3 regions of the Streptomyces sp. NPDC028308 genome follow, and region 2 is predicted to be linked to each of the others. Evidence: riboswitches for the same ligand, from Rfam matches in the RefSeq annotation. Region 2 holds a riboswitch; each other region holds the start of a gene.
What was found. Region 2 has a riboswitch for cobalamin ahead of nicT (Nickel transporter NicT). Riboswitches for the same ligand answer to the same signal wherever they lie in the genome.
Positions count from the first base shown of each region.

Region 1: it holds a riboswitch for cobalamin, as region 2 does, so the genes downstream of both, ACZ4VA_RS29230 (ribonucleoside-diphosphate reductase subunit alpha) here and nicT (Nickel transporter NicT) in region 2, are expected to answer to the same signal.
Region 3: it holds a riboswitch for cobalamin, as region 2 does, so the genes downstream of both, ACZ4VA_RS17105 (cobalamin biosynthesis protein) here and nicT (Nickel transporter NicT) in region 2, are expected to answer to the same signal.

Region 1 covers NZ_JBVHTO010000013.1:77,921-83,152, reverse strand. Annotated here, with positions in the region: gene ACZ4VA_RS29230 (ribonucleoside-diphosphate reductase subunit alpha) at 1-863, opposite strand, end outside; cobalamin riboswitch at 994-1,152, opposite strand; gene ACZ4VA_RS29225 (GNAT family N-acetyltransferase) at 1,206-1,718, opposite strand; gene mctP (monocarboxylate uptake permease MctP) at 1,801-3,411, opposite strand; gene ACZ4VA_RS29215 (DUF3311 domain-containing protein) at 3,408-3,671, opposite strand; gene ACZ4VA_RS29210 (GntR family transcriptional regulator) at 3,858-4,622, opposite strand; gene ACZ4VA_RS29205 (extracellular solute-binding protein) at 5,053-5,232, shown strand, end outside.
Region 2 covers NZ_JBVHTO010000003.1:212,083-217,314, reverse strand. Annotated here, with positions in the region: gene ACZ4VA_RS08615 (AAA family ATPase) at 1-50, opposite strand, end outside; gene ACZ4VA_RS08610 (cell division protein SepF) at 624-1,013, opposite strand; gene ACZ4VA_RS08605 (ArsR/SmtB family transcription factor) at 1,296-1,655, opposite strand; cobalamin riboswitch at 1,737-1,975, shown strand; gene nicT (Nickel transporter NicT) at 2,004-3,104, shown strand; gene ACZ4VA_RS08595 (TetR family transcriptional regulator) at 3,368-4,033, shown strand; gene ACZ4VA_RS08590 (Zn-ribbon domain-containing OB-fold protein) at 4,138-4,587, shown strand; gene ACZ4VA_RS08585 (hypothetical protein) at 4,715-5,232, opposite strand, start outside.
Region 3 covers NZ_JBVHTO010000007.1:67,241-72,472, forward strand. Annotated here, with positions in the region: gene ACZ4VA_RS17090 (lysozyme) at 1-681, shown strand, start outside; gene ACZ4VA_RS17095 (inorganic phosphate transporter) at 850-2,088, shown strand; gene ACZ4VA_RS17100 (hypothetical protein) at 2,101-2,322, shown strand; cobalamin riboswitch at 2,460-2,602, shown strand; gene ACZ4VA_RS17105 (cobalamin biosynthesis protein) at 2,709-3,650, shown strand; gene ACZ4VA_RS17110 (cobyric acid synthase) at 3,647-5,155, shown strand; gene cobN (cobaltochelatase subunit CobN) at 5,152-5,232, shown strand, end outside.

The DNA of each region.
Region 1 (5,232 bases), on a different contig from region 2:
TCCAGGGTCTTCAGGAACGGGACGATGCCGTTGGAGTGCCCGTTCGTGCCGCGGATCAGCGAACCCCGGGAGCGGATGCGGGAGTAGGACAGGCCGATGCCGCCGGCGTGCTTGGAGAGGCGGGCCACCTGGTGGTAGCGGTCGTAGAGGGAGTCCAGCTCGTCCAGGGGCGAGTCGAGGAGGTAGCAGGACGACATCTGGGGGTGCCGCGTACCGGAGTTGAAGAGCGTGGGGGAGGACGGCAGGTACTCGAGCCGGCTCATCAGGCCGTAGAGCGCGGCCACTTCGTCGACGGCGCGCGGGGTGTCGTCCTCGGCGAGGCCGGCGGCGACGCGCAGCATGAAGTGCTGCGGGGTCTCGATCACCTGCCGGGTGATCGGGTGCCGCAGGAGGTAGCGGCTGTGCAGCGTGCGCAGGCCGAAGTAGCCGAAGCGGTCGTCCCCGGCGGTGTCCACGAGCGCGTCCAGGCGCTCCGCGTGCAGGCGGACGAACTCGGCGGTGCGGTCCGCGATCAGCCCCTCCCGGTGGCCGACGGCGACCGAGGCGGAGAAGGAGGTGACTCCCTGGGAGGCGGCCTCGGCGGCGATGCCGATCGTCAGCAGCCGGGCGGCGAGGCGCGAGTAGACGGGGTCCTCGGAGATGAGTCCCGCCGCGGCCTCGGTGGCCAGCTCGCGCAGCTCCGCCCCGTCCGCCCGCGCGGACCGGCCGCGCAGGGCGGCGGCGGCGACCCGGCCGGGGTCGGCGCCGGGGAGGTCTGCGGTGAGGTCGGTCAGGGTCCGCAGCAACGCGGCACCGGGACCGTCCGTCTCCGCCGCTGTCGCGGACGGTGTCGCTGCGGCCGGATCGGCTGGCGCGATGGTCACGTGGGGCTCTCCCTCGCTCGGCACGGGGCCTGGAGGGAGGGCAGCGGGGCACACGTCACCCCGGCACGGGTACGCGTGCGTCCACCGGCCCACTCCACGAGGCCCGGACGTCTGGGCACCCGGACCGGACGGGCCGGGCGCACTGTCGGCAGGTCCTCGGACTGACCGTGTGCGCGAACACGCACAAGTACACCGTTGCGGGACAGTTCCGGATTCGCACCGGATTCCCCTGCGGCGACAGCGAGCATGAGCATACATCTTGTGCCGGGCCGTCGACGCACCCCCACATGTTGTGTCGTGTCGGCTCCGGAGGGTGTCAGTCGGCCGCGGTGGACGCAGCTGTCAGAGCGTCAGTTCGTAGGTCAGCAGCAGGATGTCGTCGAGCTCCGGGACGGGATTCCAGTCGCGCTCGGGGGTCCGGACGAAGCCGAGCCGCTCGTAGATCCGGTGCGCGGCGCGCATGGTCCGCTGGGTCGACAGCACGACGCGGACGCAGCCCTCCGTGGCCCGCGCGCGGTCGACGCAGGCGCGCACCAGGGCCTCGCCCGCTCCTCTTCCGCGCGCCTGCGGGGCGACCGCCAGCATGCGGATCTCGGCCTCGCCGGGACGGGCCAGCTCGGCCATGGCGTTGCCGGCCGACGGCACGTACGTCACCCCGCCGAGCACGGTGGCGTCCCGGTCCACGGCGACCAGGACCTCGGCCGCGGCGGCGCGCCGCGCGACGTCCCGCAGGTGCACCAGGTAGCCGTCGCCCTCCCCGAAGTCGAGCAGACCGTCACCGAGATACGCCTGTGCGGTGATCTCCCCGAGCGTCCCGTACTCCCCGGGCAGCGCCCGCCTGACGATGATGTCCATGCGGGTGAGTCTGCCGGACGGGAACGACGTCGGGCCGCCGGTTTTCCTCCGGCGGCCCGACATGGTGTGTACGAGAGGGACTTCAATGCGAGGTGCCCGCCGTGGCCGGCGGCAGCTCCACCTGGACGCCCGGGTCCCCGGCGTCCGCCGTGTAGTCCTCCGGCGACGTCTCGTCCAGGCCGTCGGGAGCCTTCACGGCACGCAGGACGAAGGTGAGCACGACCGTGACCGCCAGGTTCAGCACGAAGGCCGTCAGCCCGATGTAGCCGATCTCCCCGATGCCGGGAATCTCCTTCGAACTACCGCCGAAGTGCCGCTGCGTCGGGGAGGCGACCCCGTACGCGGCGAAGGTGCCGTAGACCATGCCGACGGCCCAGCCGGCGAGCAGCGCCCAGCGGTGGAACCAGCGGGTGAACAGGCCGCCGACCAGCGCCGGGAAGGTCTGGAGGATCCAGATGCCGCCCAGCAGCTGGAAGTTGATCGCGACCGTCTTGTCCATGGTGAGGACGAAGGCCAGCGCGCCCACCTTCACCAGCAGCGAGACCAGCTTGGAGACCTTGGTCTCCTGCTGCGGCGTCGCGTCCGGCTTGATGAAGTCCTTGTAGATGTTGCGGGTGAAGAGGTTCGCCGCCGCGATCGACATGATCGCCGCCGGCACCAGCGCGCCGATGCCGATGGCCGCGAAGGCCACGCCCGCGAACCAGTCCGGGAACATGTTCTCGAACAGCTGCGGGATCGCCAGCTGCCCGTTCTGCACCTTCACCCCGGCCGCGATCGCCATGAACCCGAGCAGGGCGAGCAGGCCCAGCATGAGGGAGTACAGCGGCAGGATGGTGGTGTTGCGCCGGATCACGTCACGGCTGCGGCTGGACAGCGTCGCCGTGATCGAGTGCGGGTACATGAACAGGGCGAGCGCCGAGCCGAGCGCGAGCGTGGCGTAGGTCCACTGTCCGGCCTCGGCGGGCACGACCCCGCCCGCACCGGCGGCCGTGTACTTCTCGCCCGCCGCCTTGAAGATCTCGTCGAACCCGCCCAGCTTGATCGGGATGTAGATGATGGCCACCGCGATCACGATGTAGATCAGGGTGTCCTTCACGAACGCGATCAGGGCGGGCGCCCGCAGCCCCGAGGAGTAGGTGTACGCGGCCAGCACGCCGAACGCGATGAGCAGCGGCAGGTCCTTCACGAACCAGTTGGTGTTCTCGCCGCCGCCGACGCCCATCACGTCCAGCACCGCCTGGATGCCGACCAGTTGCAGGGCGATGTACGGCATCGTGGCGAGGATGCCGGTGACGGCGACCGCGAGCGACAGCCCCTTGGAGCCGAAGCGCCCGCGCACGAAGTCGGAGGTCGTCACATAGCCGTGCTTGTGCGAGACCGACCACAGCCGCGGCAGGAAGGTGAAGATCAGCGGGTAGACGAGGATGGTGTACGGCACCGCGAAGAAGCCCGCCGCGCCCGCCGCGTAGATCGCCGCGGGGACGGCGACGAACGTGTACGCCGTGTAGAGGTCGCCGCCGAGCAGGAACCAGGTGACCCAGGTGCCGAACGACCGTCCGCCCAGGCCCCATTCGTCGAGGCTGTGCTCGTTCTCGGCCTTGCGCCAGCGCGCGGCCAGGAAGCCCATGACCGTGACGGCCAGGAAGAAGAAGATGAAGACGCCGAGGGCGACTCCGTTCACGCCGTCGTTCACTTCGACGCACCCCCGTCCTTCGTCGCGCGGGCGCGCTGGTCACGCTGCCAGAGCTGGTACGCGGTCATGGTGAGCAGCGTGGAGATGAGCACCCACAGCATCTGGTACCAGTAGAAGAACGGGATTCCGATGAACGTCGGGTCGGTCTTCGCGTAGGAGCCGACCCACAGCATCGCCACGAACGGCGCGACGAGGCAGACGGCAATGACCACGCGGACCGGTGTCACCACCGGTGGCTTGACTTCGGGCACATCTGACATTCCGCGGCTCCGTCCCCTCGCTGATCACCTGTGTAATGCGCAGGCAATGTAGGCGACGGTGTCACGCAGACGGAACCCCCCGTCCGCATATCGGTCCCGACCTGGGGATTCTCCGCGGCGGCGAATGCCCCACGACGGCGTTTTCCGCACTCATGAGGGCTCGCTTCATGCGGGGACCCGGGCGATCTAGTCCATCGGCCGCTTGAGGCGGGCCACGAACTTGTACCGGTCGCCCCGGTACACCGAGCGCACCCACTCCACCGGCTGACCGGTCCTGTCGAGCGAGTGCCGGGAGAGCATCAGCATGGGCAGCCCGACGTCGGTGCCGAGCAGGCCGGCCTCGCGCGGGGTGGCCAGCGAGGTCTCGATGGTCTCCTCGGCCTCGGCGAGGTGGACGTCGTAGACCTCGGCGAGCGCGGTGTAGAGAGAGGTGTACTTGACGAGCGACCTGCGCAGGGCGGGGAAGCGCTTGGCGGAGAGGTGGGTCGTCTCGATGGCCATCGGCTCGCCGCTCGCCAGCCGCAGCCGCTCGATGCGCAGCACGCGTCCGCCGGCGGTGATGTCGAGCAGGTCCGCGAGCGTCTCGTCCGCGGTGATGTAGCCGATGTCCAGCAGCTGCGAGGTGGGTTCGAGACCCTGGGCGCGCATGTCCTCGGTGTACGAGGTGAGTTGGAGCGCCTGGGAGACCTTCGGCTTGGCGACGAAGGTGCCCTTGCCCTGGATGCGTTCGAGGCGGCCCTCGACGACCAGCTCCTGGAGTGCCTGGCGCACGGTCGTGCGGGAGGTGTCGAACTCGGCGGCGAGGGTGCGCTCGGGCGGCACCGGGGTGCCGGGCGACTGCGTCTCCGTCATGTCGAGCAGGTGCTTCTTCAGGCGGTAGTACTTGGGCACGCGCGCGGTACGGATGGGTGCCCCACCCTCGTTCTCCGCACTGCTGACGTCGGTGCTCATGCTCTGCCTTCCCGGCTCCGGATGCCGAAGCGACCGACATACCCGATCGGCCACGGCTCACATCGTGGCACGGCTTCGCGCGCGAGTGTCCCCCGCACGCTCCGTGATCCCCTCTATATACCGTCGGGGTCCCCGTTGGTCTAGTCCATCGCGTCCGTCGGAGGGTCGCCGCCGAGGTCCGGGGTGCCCTGTTCGTGCCACCGGAACACCCCTGTCCCTTCTGTCGGTTGAGCAATGAAAGGTCCCTGCATATGTCGGTCCCGTAACGCTCACCTGGAGGGTCTTCTTCACCCTTGACACCCCTCTAGGTCTAGGCCAAGCTCCCCGTACTGGTCTACACCATTGGTCCAGGTCCCGGCCCCACGGGCAGTACTCGTCACAGGTCACCGCGGTGGGCAGGGGGGTTTATGGCATCCCTGAGGAGGGTGGCGTGAAGCGCAAGCTGATAGCCGCGATCGGTATCGCGGGCATGATGGTTTCCATCGCGGCGTGCGGGGACAGTGACAAGGACTCCGGGGGCGGCAAGGGCGGCGCGGAGGCCAAGGAACTCACCGTCTGGCTGACGGTGGACGCGCAGAACAACTGGCCCGAGCTGGTCAAGGCCGCCGAC
Region 2 (5,232 bases):
CACTGCTCGTGGGACTCGCGCGGTTCACGCGCGTCACGCGGCTGATCCAACTGACGCAGCTCGCGCGACCGATCCGACTCACGTTCGTCGAGACCCGCGGACCCAACCCCCAGCGGCCCCGTCCGGCCGGCCACCCCGTTTCCCCGTACGGGCATCCCCGCACCCGCCGGTCGCGCCCCTGCCCCCGCCGCTCGCGGTTCGGGGACCCGCTCCTGCGCGGCCGGCTCGACCGGCACCTCCCGCCCGGTCGGCTTCGGGGCGCCGAACCGGCCCGGACGCCCCGCGGCATCCACGCGGTACCCGACGGGAGAAAGGGACTCACCGGGTCCATCGGGCTCAACGCACTGAACCGGCCGAACCGGTCGGCCAGATGAAGTGGACGGAACGGATGGAACAACCCGAAGGGACTGAACCGAACGAACGGGCTGAACAGGCTGAAGGGGAGGCAAAGGCGGCACGGTCATATCCGGACGGTAGGACTCCGCCGGGAGGCGAACCGTTCCACCCGGGCGACCTTCCTTCGTTCGAGGGATCACGCCCGTTGATCACGCGGCCCCGGCTACCGTCCGGCCGCCCCTCGGCAGGTCACCCGCGAGTGCCCGACCGCGCCGGGAACGTCCACGTCACAGCCCCGGAACCCCGACCCCCTCCATCAACCCCTGCACCTCGGTGCCCGGCGGTGTCAGCAGGAACACGTTGCGGTCGACCCGGTGCATCCCGCTCGCCAGGCCGAAGACGACGCCCGTGCTGAAGTCCAGCACCCGCTTGGCGACATCGGTCTCGGCGCCCGTCAGGTCGAGCAGGACGGGGATGCCCGCCATGAGTGTCTCTGCGACCTCGCGGGCGTCCGCGAACACATTGACCCGCAGCACGACGAAGCGCCGCCTGGTCTCGGTCGCGGCCTCGGGTATCGCCCGGTGGCCGACGGCGGAAGGCCAGGCGTCCCGGCCGCGCAACGGAACGACCTGGGCGAGCCCTTCCCACTGTTCATCGGTGACGTCGTGGCTGTTCACTGGCCATCCCCGCCCTGGCTCGCCATGGTTGTCTGCACCGGGCAATTCTTACGCATGGTCACCCGTTCGGCCGAACAGCGACACGGTACGCGACGGTTCTCCTTGCCGGAGAAGGGCTCTGAACGGCCGGGAGACAGCGGACCGGGCCGCCGAACTGCCGTAACTGCCGGTAACCACCGGGCGGTCGGACCTACGGGCGGTCGGGCTACCGAGCCGTCGAGCCGTCGGTCTCTCGGACTGTCGAGCCGTCGGGCTCGGACTGTCGGGGCTGTCGTGCCGGATTCAGGCGAGGCCCGTGCCGCAGTGTTCCAGCAGCGCGGCGGTCGGGGCGTCGACGAGCCGGTAGCGCACGACGCGGCCCTGCCTCTCGCCGACGACGACCTCCGCCGTACGCAGCAGCCGCAACGCCTGCGACACGGCCGGGTCGTTCATGCCCGTGGCGACGGCGAGGTCGGAGACGGCCAGGGGCCCGGCCCGGTGCAGCGCCAGCAGGAGAGCGAGCCGGCCGGGGTCGGCGAGCAGCGAGAAGCGGTCGGCCCACGCGCGTACCGCCGTGGGTTCGCCGATGGCGGCCACGGCGTCGCAGACCCGGTGGCCGTCGATGGTGCGCCGGCCGGCACGGTCGGCGGGGACGAGATGCATGGCGGCATTCTTCCAGGAGGCGCCGTGTGATCTTGGATACCTGCGCAACTGTGCAGGCTTGCAGCCGTTCACGGGCGGCACCTAAGGTTGGCGCGTCGTGGTGTTCGGGAAGACCGGTGACAGCCTTTCAGGGGCTCAGTCCGGAGCGGCCCTCGCCACTGTGATCGGGGAGTTCTCGTCCCGTGCCGCCCCAGGGCGGCGCCACTGGCCGGACGGCCGGGAAGGCAGGGGCGGGCGCGTCGACCCTCCACCACGCTCGGCTTCGGCTCGCGCGGGAGGTACCCGCAAGCCAGGAGACCGGCCACGGCATCTCACGAAGTGATCCACGAGGTGCTGGAGCGTGACCGCATGACCCTGCCCACCGGGCCCACGGGCCCCACCGTCTTCCAGTGGCGGCGCGAGGACACCGTCCGGACCGCCGGTCTGCTGGCGGTGATCGCCGCACTGCACGTCGTCGCGTTCGGTGTGCTGTTCCTGCTGGTCGTTCCGGCGCACTACGAGGTCGGCTCCAAGGCCTTCGGCATCGGGCTCGGCGTCACGGCGTACACCCTGGGCATGCGGCACGCCTTCGACGCCGACCACATAGCGGCCATCGACAACACCACGCGCAAGCTGATGGCGGACGGCAAGAGGCCGGTGTCCGTGGGGTTCTGGTTCGCGCTCGGTCACTCCAGCGTGGTGGTCGTCCTGGCCGCGCTGATCGCGGGCGGCACCCAGCTCGCCGGACGCATCATGAACGAGGGCTCGCGCACGCACCAGGTGCTGGGCGTCATGGGTACGACCGTCTCCGGCATGTTCCTGTACCTCATCGCGGCGCTCAACCTCGTTGCCCTGATGGGCATTCTGCGGGTCTTCCGGGCGATGCGGGAGGGGACGTACGACGAGCGGCAGCTCGAAGAGCACCTGGATTCACGGGGGTTCATGAACCGGATCCTCGGCCGTTTCACCAAGTCCATCAGCCGTCCCGGGCAGATGTTCCCGCTGGGCTTCCTGTTCGGCCTCGGCTTCGACACCGCGACCGAGGTGACGCTGATGGTGATGGCGGGCAGCGGGGCGGCGGCCGGGCTGCCCTGGTACGCGATCCTGTGCCTGCCGCTGCTGTTCGCGGCGGGCATGAGCCTCTTCGACACGCTGGACGGCACGTTCATGAACTTCGCCTACCAGTGGGCCTTCTCGAACCCCGTGCGCAAGGTGTTCTACAACCTCACCATCACGGGGCTGTCGATCGCGGTCGCGTTCCTGATCGGCACCATCGAGCTGGTCGGCGTCCTGCACGACAAGCTCGACCTGCGGGACGCGGTCACCGGCTGGATCGCGGACCTAGACCTCGACAACGTGGGCTTCATCATCGTCGGCCTCTTCGTGATCGTCTGGGCCGCCGCGCTCGCGTACTGGCGCCTTGCCAGGGTCGAGCAGCGCTGGGCGGTCCGCCCGGCCGACGGCGGCTGAGACGGGGCCGCGAGCCTCAGCGCCGGAGCGCCGGGGGGCCGGCGACAGTGGCGGGCGCCGGAGCGCAGGGGGCCGGGCGAGCGTGGCGGGCGCCGGAGCCCTATTGGCACGGGGCCGACTCCGCACCCGGAACACGCATGACACTCAGTCCCCTCCCCACCAGGCACTGAGTGTCACCTCGATACCGCCGATGCTAGTTTCGCCGCATGAGCGAGACATCCCCCGGGGGTCCGTCGGCCGGCGCGGGGGCGCCGAAGCCGCCGATGCGCGACGCCCTGGTCGCGGCCGCGTTCCGGCTGTTCCTGGAGCGGGGGTACGAGCAGACGACGGTCGACGACATCGTCGCGCTGGCCGGGGTGGGCCGACGGTCGTTCTTCCGGTACTTCCCGTCGAAGGAGGACGTGGTCTTCCCGGACCACGAACGCTGTCTCGCGGAGATGACCGAGTTCCTGGAGTCCGGCCCGCCGCAGGACGACCCCGTCGCGCGCGTCTGCGACGCGGCCCGGCTCGTCCTGCGGATGTACGCGGAGAACCCGACGTTCTCCGTGCAGCGTTACCGGCTGACCAAGCGGGTGCCCGGGCTGCGGGCGTACGAGCTCTCCGTGGTGTGGCGCTACGAGCGTGCCCTAGCCGACCACCTGCGGACCCGTCTCACCGACCGGCGTGACGGCACCCTGCACGCCGACGTGATCGCCGCCGCCGTGGTCGCGGCCCACAACAACGCCCTGCGTTCCTGGCTGCGCGCGGACGGCGAGGGGGACGCCGACGCCTTCGTGGACCGGGCCCTGGACTACGTGCGGCGGACGTTCGGCACGGAGGGCCCGGTGGCGCGTACGGAGGAGGGCGAGGACGTGGTGGTCCTGGTGGCCCGGCGCGGGGTCCCCATGTGGCGGGTCGTCAAGGAGATCGAGTCCGTCTGGACCGATTGAGGGTACGCAGTGCCTTTACGACTGGCACTGAGTGCCATACTCTGTGGCGCGTGCACGGCGATCCGAGCACATCAGATTCCGGCCGAGCGCAGGGAGATGACATCGTGTTCCACCCGGGAATCGGGATCGCGGCGGACGTGCTGGACGCCGACGTCCCTGAGAGCAACGCCACCGTCCCCGTCGAGAGCGGCGCCCCCGCCTGGGCCGGCAAGTCGAGCGAGGAACGCCTCGCCTTCCAGCGCTGTCGCTGGTGCGGGACCACCATGTTCCACCGGCTGCTGTGTCCGGTCTGCGCGTCGAGCGACCTGCGCACCGAACGCAGCCAGGGCACCGGCATCGTGCGCCGCACGACCGTGGTCCGCCGCAACACCCCGGCCGCGCGCAACGTCTCCCTGATCGAGATGGCGGAGGGTTTCACCGTCCGCGGCCGCGTGAAGGGGCCGTTCATCGCCATCCACCCGGGCGGCCGCGTCCGGCTCACCGTCGCCGAGGACCCGGTCCGCGGCGAGCCGGTCTTCGAACTCTGCGACGACCCGTACGGCCTGCGCCCCTGACGGCCCTCACCCCGGGCCGACGGGGGCCTTGTCACGCTCACCGGCGAAGACAATAGGCTCCTACGGCGTCCGTGCACCCCGCCCCCGTCACAGGAACGGGGCGGGCCCGGGACAGTACCGGGCCGGATCACTGCGTATGACGCGGCTCCACGGGATCCAGCACCGCCCGAGCAGGAAGCCCGCCGTCTTTTTCGCAGCGCAACTCCTCGGCCATGGCGAGCGAGACGGAGTGGGCCACGGTGGCGTAGGCCTCCTTCAATGCCCTGGTGTCACCTTCGGGCTCCTGCGGCATCCCCCAGCGCTGGACGCCGATGAGGACGTGACCCGACCTCGACGCGTCGGACAACCTGGGGCTCCGGCATGCGAATTGGACGTACGCCATGTCCGCCGCGGCCAGGGCGTCCTCTCCCATCTTCAGCACGGTGAACTTCGGGGCCGGCGGTTCGTCCGTCGGAGGGCCGTCGACCAGCTTCCACGTGATCCTGAGCACGAAGTCCGGCGTGCCGATGGGCAGATGGACGCGGCACACGTCTTTGGTCACGGTGGGGACCGGGAACTCCTCGACAAGGTCCGCTGCGGCCTGTGCGACGGTGTACTCCTTCGCCGACGCCTCGAACCGCGACGACCCCGTGATCACCTTCAGCG
Region 3 (5,232 bases), on a different contig from region 2:
GCGCTCGTGGCAGGCGGGGCCGCACTGGCCGGGGCGCCGGTGTCGGCGGCGGGCAAGCCGCGGGGACACGACGTCTCCTCGCACCAGAAGAACGTCGACTGGCCGGCCGCGAAGGCCGAGGGGGCCCGGTTCGTCTACGTGAAGGCGACCGAGTCGACCGGCTACCGGAACCCGTATTTCGGCCGCCAGTACGACGGCTCGCGCGCCGCGGGCCTCCTGCGCGGCGCGTACCACTTCGCCCTGCCGGACCGGTCGTCGGGTGGCGCGCAGGCGGCGTTCTTCGTACGCAACGGAGGCGCCTGGCGTCCGGACGGCTGGACGCTGCCGCCCGCGCTCGACATCGAGTACAACCCGTACGGGAGGAAGTGCTACGGCCTGGGCAGGGCCGCGATGGTGAGGTGGATCCGGGCGTTCAGCGACGGCGTCGAGCGGGCTACGGGCCGCCGGCCGGTGATCTACACGACGACGCACTGGTGGAACGACTGCACCGGCGCCAGCTCCGCCTTCGCCGCGGACCACGCGCTGTGGATCGCGCGTTACGACTCGGCGGACGCGGGGCCGCTGCCCGCGGGGTGGACGTACTGGACGTTCTGGCAGTACGACAACGGCGGCCGGCTGCCGGGTGACCAGAATCTCTTCAACGGGTCCCTGCGCGGACTGCGGACCTTCGCGAGGGGCTAGCGGAGCCCCATATTCCGCCTCTCTGCGGCCCTCGCACGCGCCAGTCGCACACAAGCGGAAGGGCGGCACGCCGATCGGGTCACCGCTCCGCCCGCCCCAGTTCATCTTCCGTTCACCCAGGTTGCCTACGTTCCACTTGCCACTGACGTCCAACAGAAGCCTGGGTAAATGGAACACATCACGCTTCTCCTCGGGATCGTGATCGTTACCGCTCTCGTGTTCGATTTCACGAACGGTTTCCACGACACTGCCAACGCGATGGCGACGACCATCTCGACCGGCGCTCTGAAGCCCAAGACGGCGGTGGCGATGTCCGCCGCGCTGAATCTCGTCGGCGCCTTCCTCTCCGTGGAGGTCGCCAAGACGATCTCCGGCGGCATCATCAACGAAGAGGGCATCCGCACCGAGGTCATATTCGCGGCGCTCGTCGGCGCCATCCTGTGGAATCTGCTGACCTGGCTCCTGGGTCTGCCCTCCAGCTCCTCCCACGCACTCTTCGGCGGCCTCATCGGCGCCGCGGTCATGTCGGCCGGCTGGTCGTCGGTGAACGGCTCGACCGTCGTCACCAAGGTGCTCATCCCCGCGGTCGCCGCGCCCGTCGTGGCCGGACTCGCCGCGATGCTCGCCACGCGACTGACGTACAAGATCGGCAGCCGCGCCGACGAGAAGGCGACCGCCAAGGGCTACCGCGCCGGCCAGATCGCCTCCGCGGGCCTGGTCTCGCTGGCCCACGGCACGAACGACGCGCAGAAGACGATGGGCATCATCACCCTCGCCCTGGTCACCGGCGGCGTGCTCGCGCCGGGCTCCAACCCTCCCACCTGGGTCATCGTCTCGGCCGGTATGGCCATCGCGCTCGGCACCTACCTCGGCGGCTGGCGCATCATCCGCACCATGGGCAAGGGCCTCACCGACCTCGCGCCGCCGCAGGGCTTCGCCGCCCAGACCAGCGCCGCCACGGTCATCCTGGCCTCCTCGCACCTGGGCTTCTCGCTCTCCACCACCCAGTCCTGCTCCGGCGCGGTCATGGGCTCCGGCCTCGGCCGCAAGGGCGGCGTCGTCCGCTGGTCGACCGCGACCCGCATGTTCATCGCCTGGGGCCTGACCCTGCCCGCCGCGGGGCTCGTCGGCGCCGGCGCCGAGTTCCTCACCCAGCAGGGCACCTGGGGCATCATCGCCACGGGCACGCTGCTCGTGGCCGGTGCCGGGGTCATCTGGACGCTCTCGCGCCGCCAGCCCGTCACCATGGACAACGTCAACGAGACCGACGCCGAGCCCGCGGGTGTCGTCACCACCGCGATCGCCGCGGTCACCCCGCCGCCGGCCGGCCCGGTCAGCCTGACGGCCACCATCCCGGCCCCGGACTCCGGTCCCTCCACCGAGCCCACCCGCCCGGCCACGGTCTAAGGAACGAACAGCATGCACATCGACTGGGCAGCCCTCGGCTCCGTGTTCGGAGTCAGCCTCGTGGTCACCGTGGCCCTCGTCGGCCTCTTCACCCTCGGCATCGTCGGCCTCACCAAGCGGGAGTCCGCCGGCGCGCAGGGCGGATCCGCCGCCCTCGCGGTCACCACCGCGTACGCCTGCTTCGCCGCCTGCGCGGCGGCGGTGGGGTACGGGATCTATCTGATCGTCGCCTGACGACCGGACAGAACCGGCGAAAGCCGAACAACGCGGCATCACTTCACGTGGGGTGCGGGACGGATCACCGTCCCGCACCCCACGTGCGTGTGGGCCTTCGCACACTCTCCCTCCGCAGGTCAACAGCAAGTTGACGGCTGTTCTGAGCCCGTGGTGGACTGCCGGAGCCAAGTACGGCGACTGGAGAGGAAGCCGGTGTGAATCCGGCGCGGTCCCGCCACTGTCACCGGGGAAGGAAGTCCCCCGGGAGCCAGGAACTCTCCCCGCCGGTCTCTTCGAACCAGGGCGCGGACACCCTGAGTGAGGACATATCGCCATGCGCGGCTGCCCGTTGCGGGTCTTGTTGAGTACGAGGGTTCTACTTCACCCCACGGCGGGCTGACGCCGTGCGTGCCGATCGCGTCTTCGCGTACGGCGCCACCGCCGGCCTCCTCGGCGACCTGCTCCTCGGCGATCCCCGCCGCGGGCACCCGGTCGCCGCTTTCGGACGGGCCGCGGGCGCCGTGGAACGGGTGCTGTGGCGGGACCACCGCGGGTGGGGCGCGCTGCACACCGCCGTCTGCGTGGGCGGCGCCGCCGGGCTCGCCGCGCTGGCGAGCCGTTCCGTACGCCCCTCCCCCGCCGCCGCCGTCGCGCTGACCGCCGCCGCCACCTGGGCCGTCGTAGGCGGCACCTCCCTCGGCCGTGAGGCCCGCGCCGTGGGCCGCGCGCTGGAAGCCGGGGACGTCGACGCCGCCCGTGAGCGGCTGCCACACCTGTGCGGGCGGGACCCGCAGGCGCTGGACGCCGACGGGATCGCCCGGGCCGTGGTCGAGTCCGTCGCCGAGAACACCTCCGACGCCGTGGTGGGAGCCCTCGTCTGGGGCGCCGTCGCCGGGGTGCCCGGACTGGTCGCCTTCCGGGCCGTGAACACCCTGGACGCCATGGTCGGCCACAAGTCGGCCCGCCACCGCCGCTACGGCTGGGCCTCCGCGCGGCTCGACGACGTCGCCGGCTGGCCGGGTGCCCGGCTCACCGCCGTCCTCGCGGCCGTCGCGGGCGACGACCCGCGCGGCGCGGTCCGCGCCTGGCGCGCCGACGCCGGCCGCCACCCGAGCCCCAACGCCGGTCCCGTGGAGGCCTCGTTCGCGGGGGCGCTGGGCGTGCGGCTCGGCGGGACCCTCTCCTACGGCGGCAGGGTCGAGCACCGGCCCGTGCTGAACGGGAGCGGCCGAGCCGTCGGGGTGCACGACATCGAACGGGCCGTACGCCTGTCGCGCCGGGTGAGCCGGCTCGCGCTGGGCGTCTGCGTCGCGGGACGACTGCTGTCGAAGGGAGCGAGGCCGTGAGCGGCGGGCTGCTGGTCGCCGGAACCACCTCCGACGCGGGCAAGAGCGTCGTGACCGCCGGGATCTGCCGGTGGCTGGTGCGGCAGGGCGTGAAGGTGGCGCCCTTCAAGGCGCAGAACATGTCCCTCAACTCCTTCGTCACGCGCGAGGGTGCGGAGATCGGGCGGGCGCAGGCCATGCAGGCGCAGGCCGCCCGCGTCGAGCCGACCGCGCTGATGAACCCCGTGCTGCTCAAGCCGGGCAGCGACCGCAGCAGCCAGGTCGTGCTGATGGGGAAGCCGGTCGGCGAGATGAGCGCGCGCGGCTACCACGGGGGCCGCCAGGAGGCGCTGCTCGGGACCGTGCTGGAGTGCCTGGCCGAGTTGCGGGGCACGTATGACGCGGTGATCTGTGAGGGGGCCGGCAGTCCTGCCGAGATCAATCTGCGGCGCACCGACATCGTGAACATGGGCATCGCCCGCAACGCGCGCCTGCCCGTCCTGGTGGTCGGGGACATCGACCGGGGCGGCGTCTTCGCGTCCTTCTTCGGCACGGTCGCGCTGCTCAGCCGCGAGGACCAGGAGCTCGTCGCCGGGTTCCTGGTCAACAAGTTCCGCGGGGACGTCTCGCTGCTGGAGCCGGGCCTGGAGATGCTGCACGGGCTCACCGGCCGGCCCTCGTACGGCGTCCTGCCGTTCCGGCACGGCCTCGGCATCGACGAGGAGGACGGACTTCGGGTGTCCCTGCGCGGGAGCGTCCGGGAGTCCGTCGTGGCGCCGCCGGTCGGCGAGGACGTGCTGCGGGTCGCCGTCTGCGCGGTGCCGCTGATGTCCAACTTCACGGACGTCGACGCCCTCGCCGCCGAACCGGGCGTCGTCGTGCGGTTCGTGGACCGGGCGGAGGAACTGGCCGACGCGGACCTGGTCGTCGTACCGGGCACCCGTGGCACGGTGAACGCCCTGCGGTGGCTGCGGGAGCGCGGCCTCGCGGACGCGATCGCGCGCAGGGCCGCCGAGGGGCGGCCCGTCCTCGGGATCTGCGGCGGCTTCCAGGCCCTGGGCGAGCACATCGAGGACGACGTCGAGTCGCGGGCGGGCCACGTCGAGGGGCTCGGACTGCTGCCCGTGCGGGTGCGGTTCGCGCGGGAGAAGACGCTCACGCGGCCCGTCGGCGAGGCGCTCGGCGAGCACGTCGAGGGCTACGAGATCCACCACGGGGTCGCCGAGGTCACCGGCGGCGAACCCTTCCTGGACGGCTGCCGGGTCGGCGCCGTCTGGGGCACGCACTGGCACGGCTCGCTGGAGTCGGACGGGTTCCGGCGGGCGTTCCTGCGGGAGGTGGCGGCCGCCGCGGGCCGCCGGTTCGTGCCGGCCGCCGGCACGTCGTTCGCCACCCTGCGCGAGGAGCAGCTGGACCTGCTCGGCGATCTGATCGAGGAACACGCGGACACGGACGCGCTGTGGCGGCTCATCGAGTCGGGCGCTCCGACAGGACTGCCTTTCATCCCACCGGGAGCACCCGCATGAGCACAGTGTTGTTGTTGTCGACCGCCGACACGGATCTGCTGGCGGCCCGGGCCTCCGGCGCCGCGTACCGGATCGGC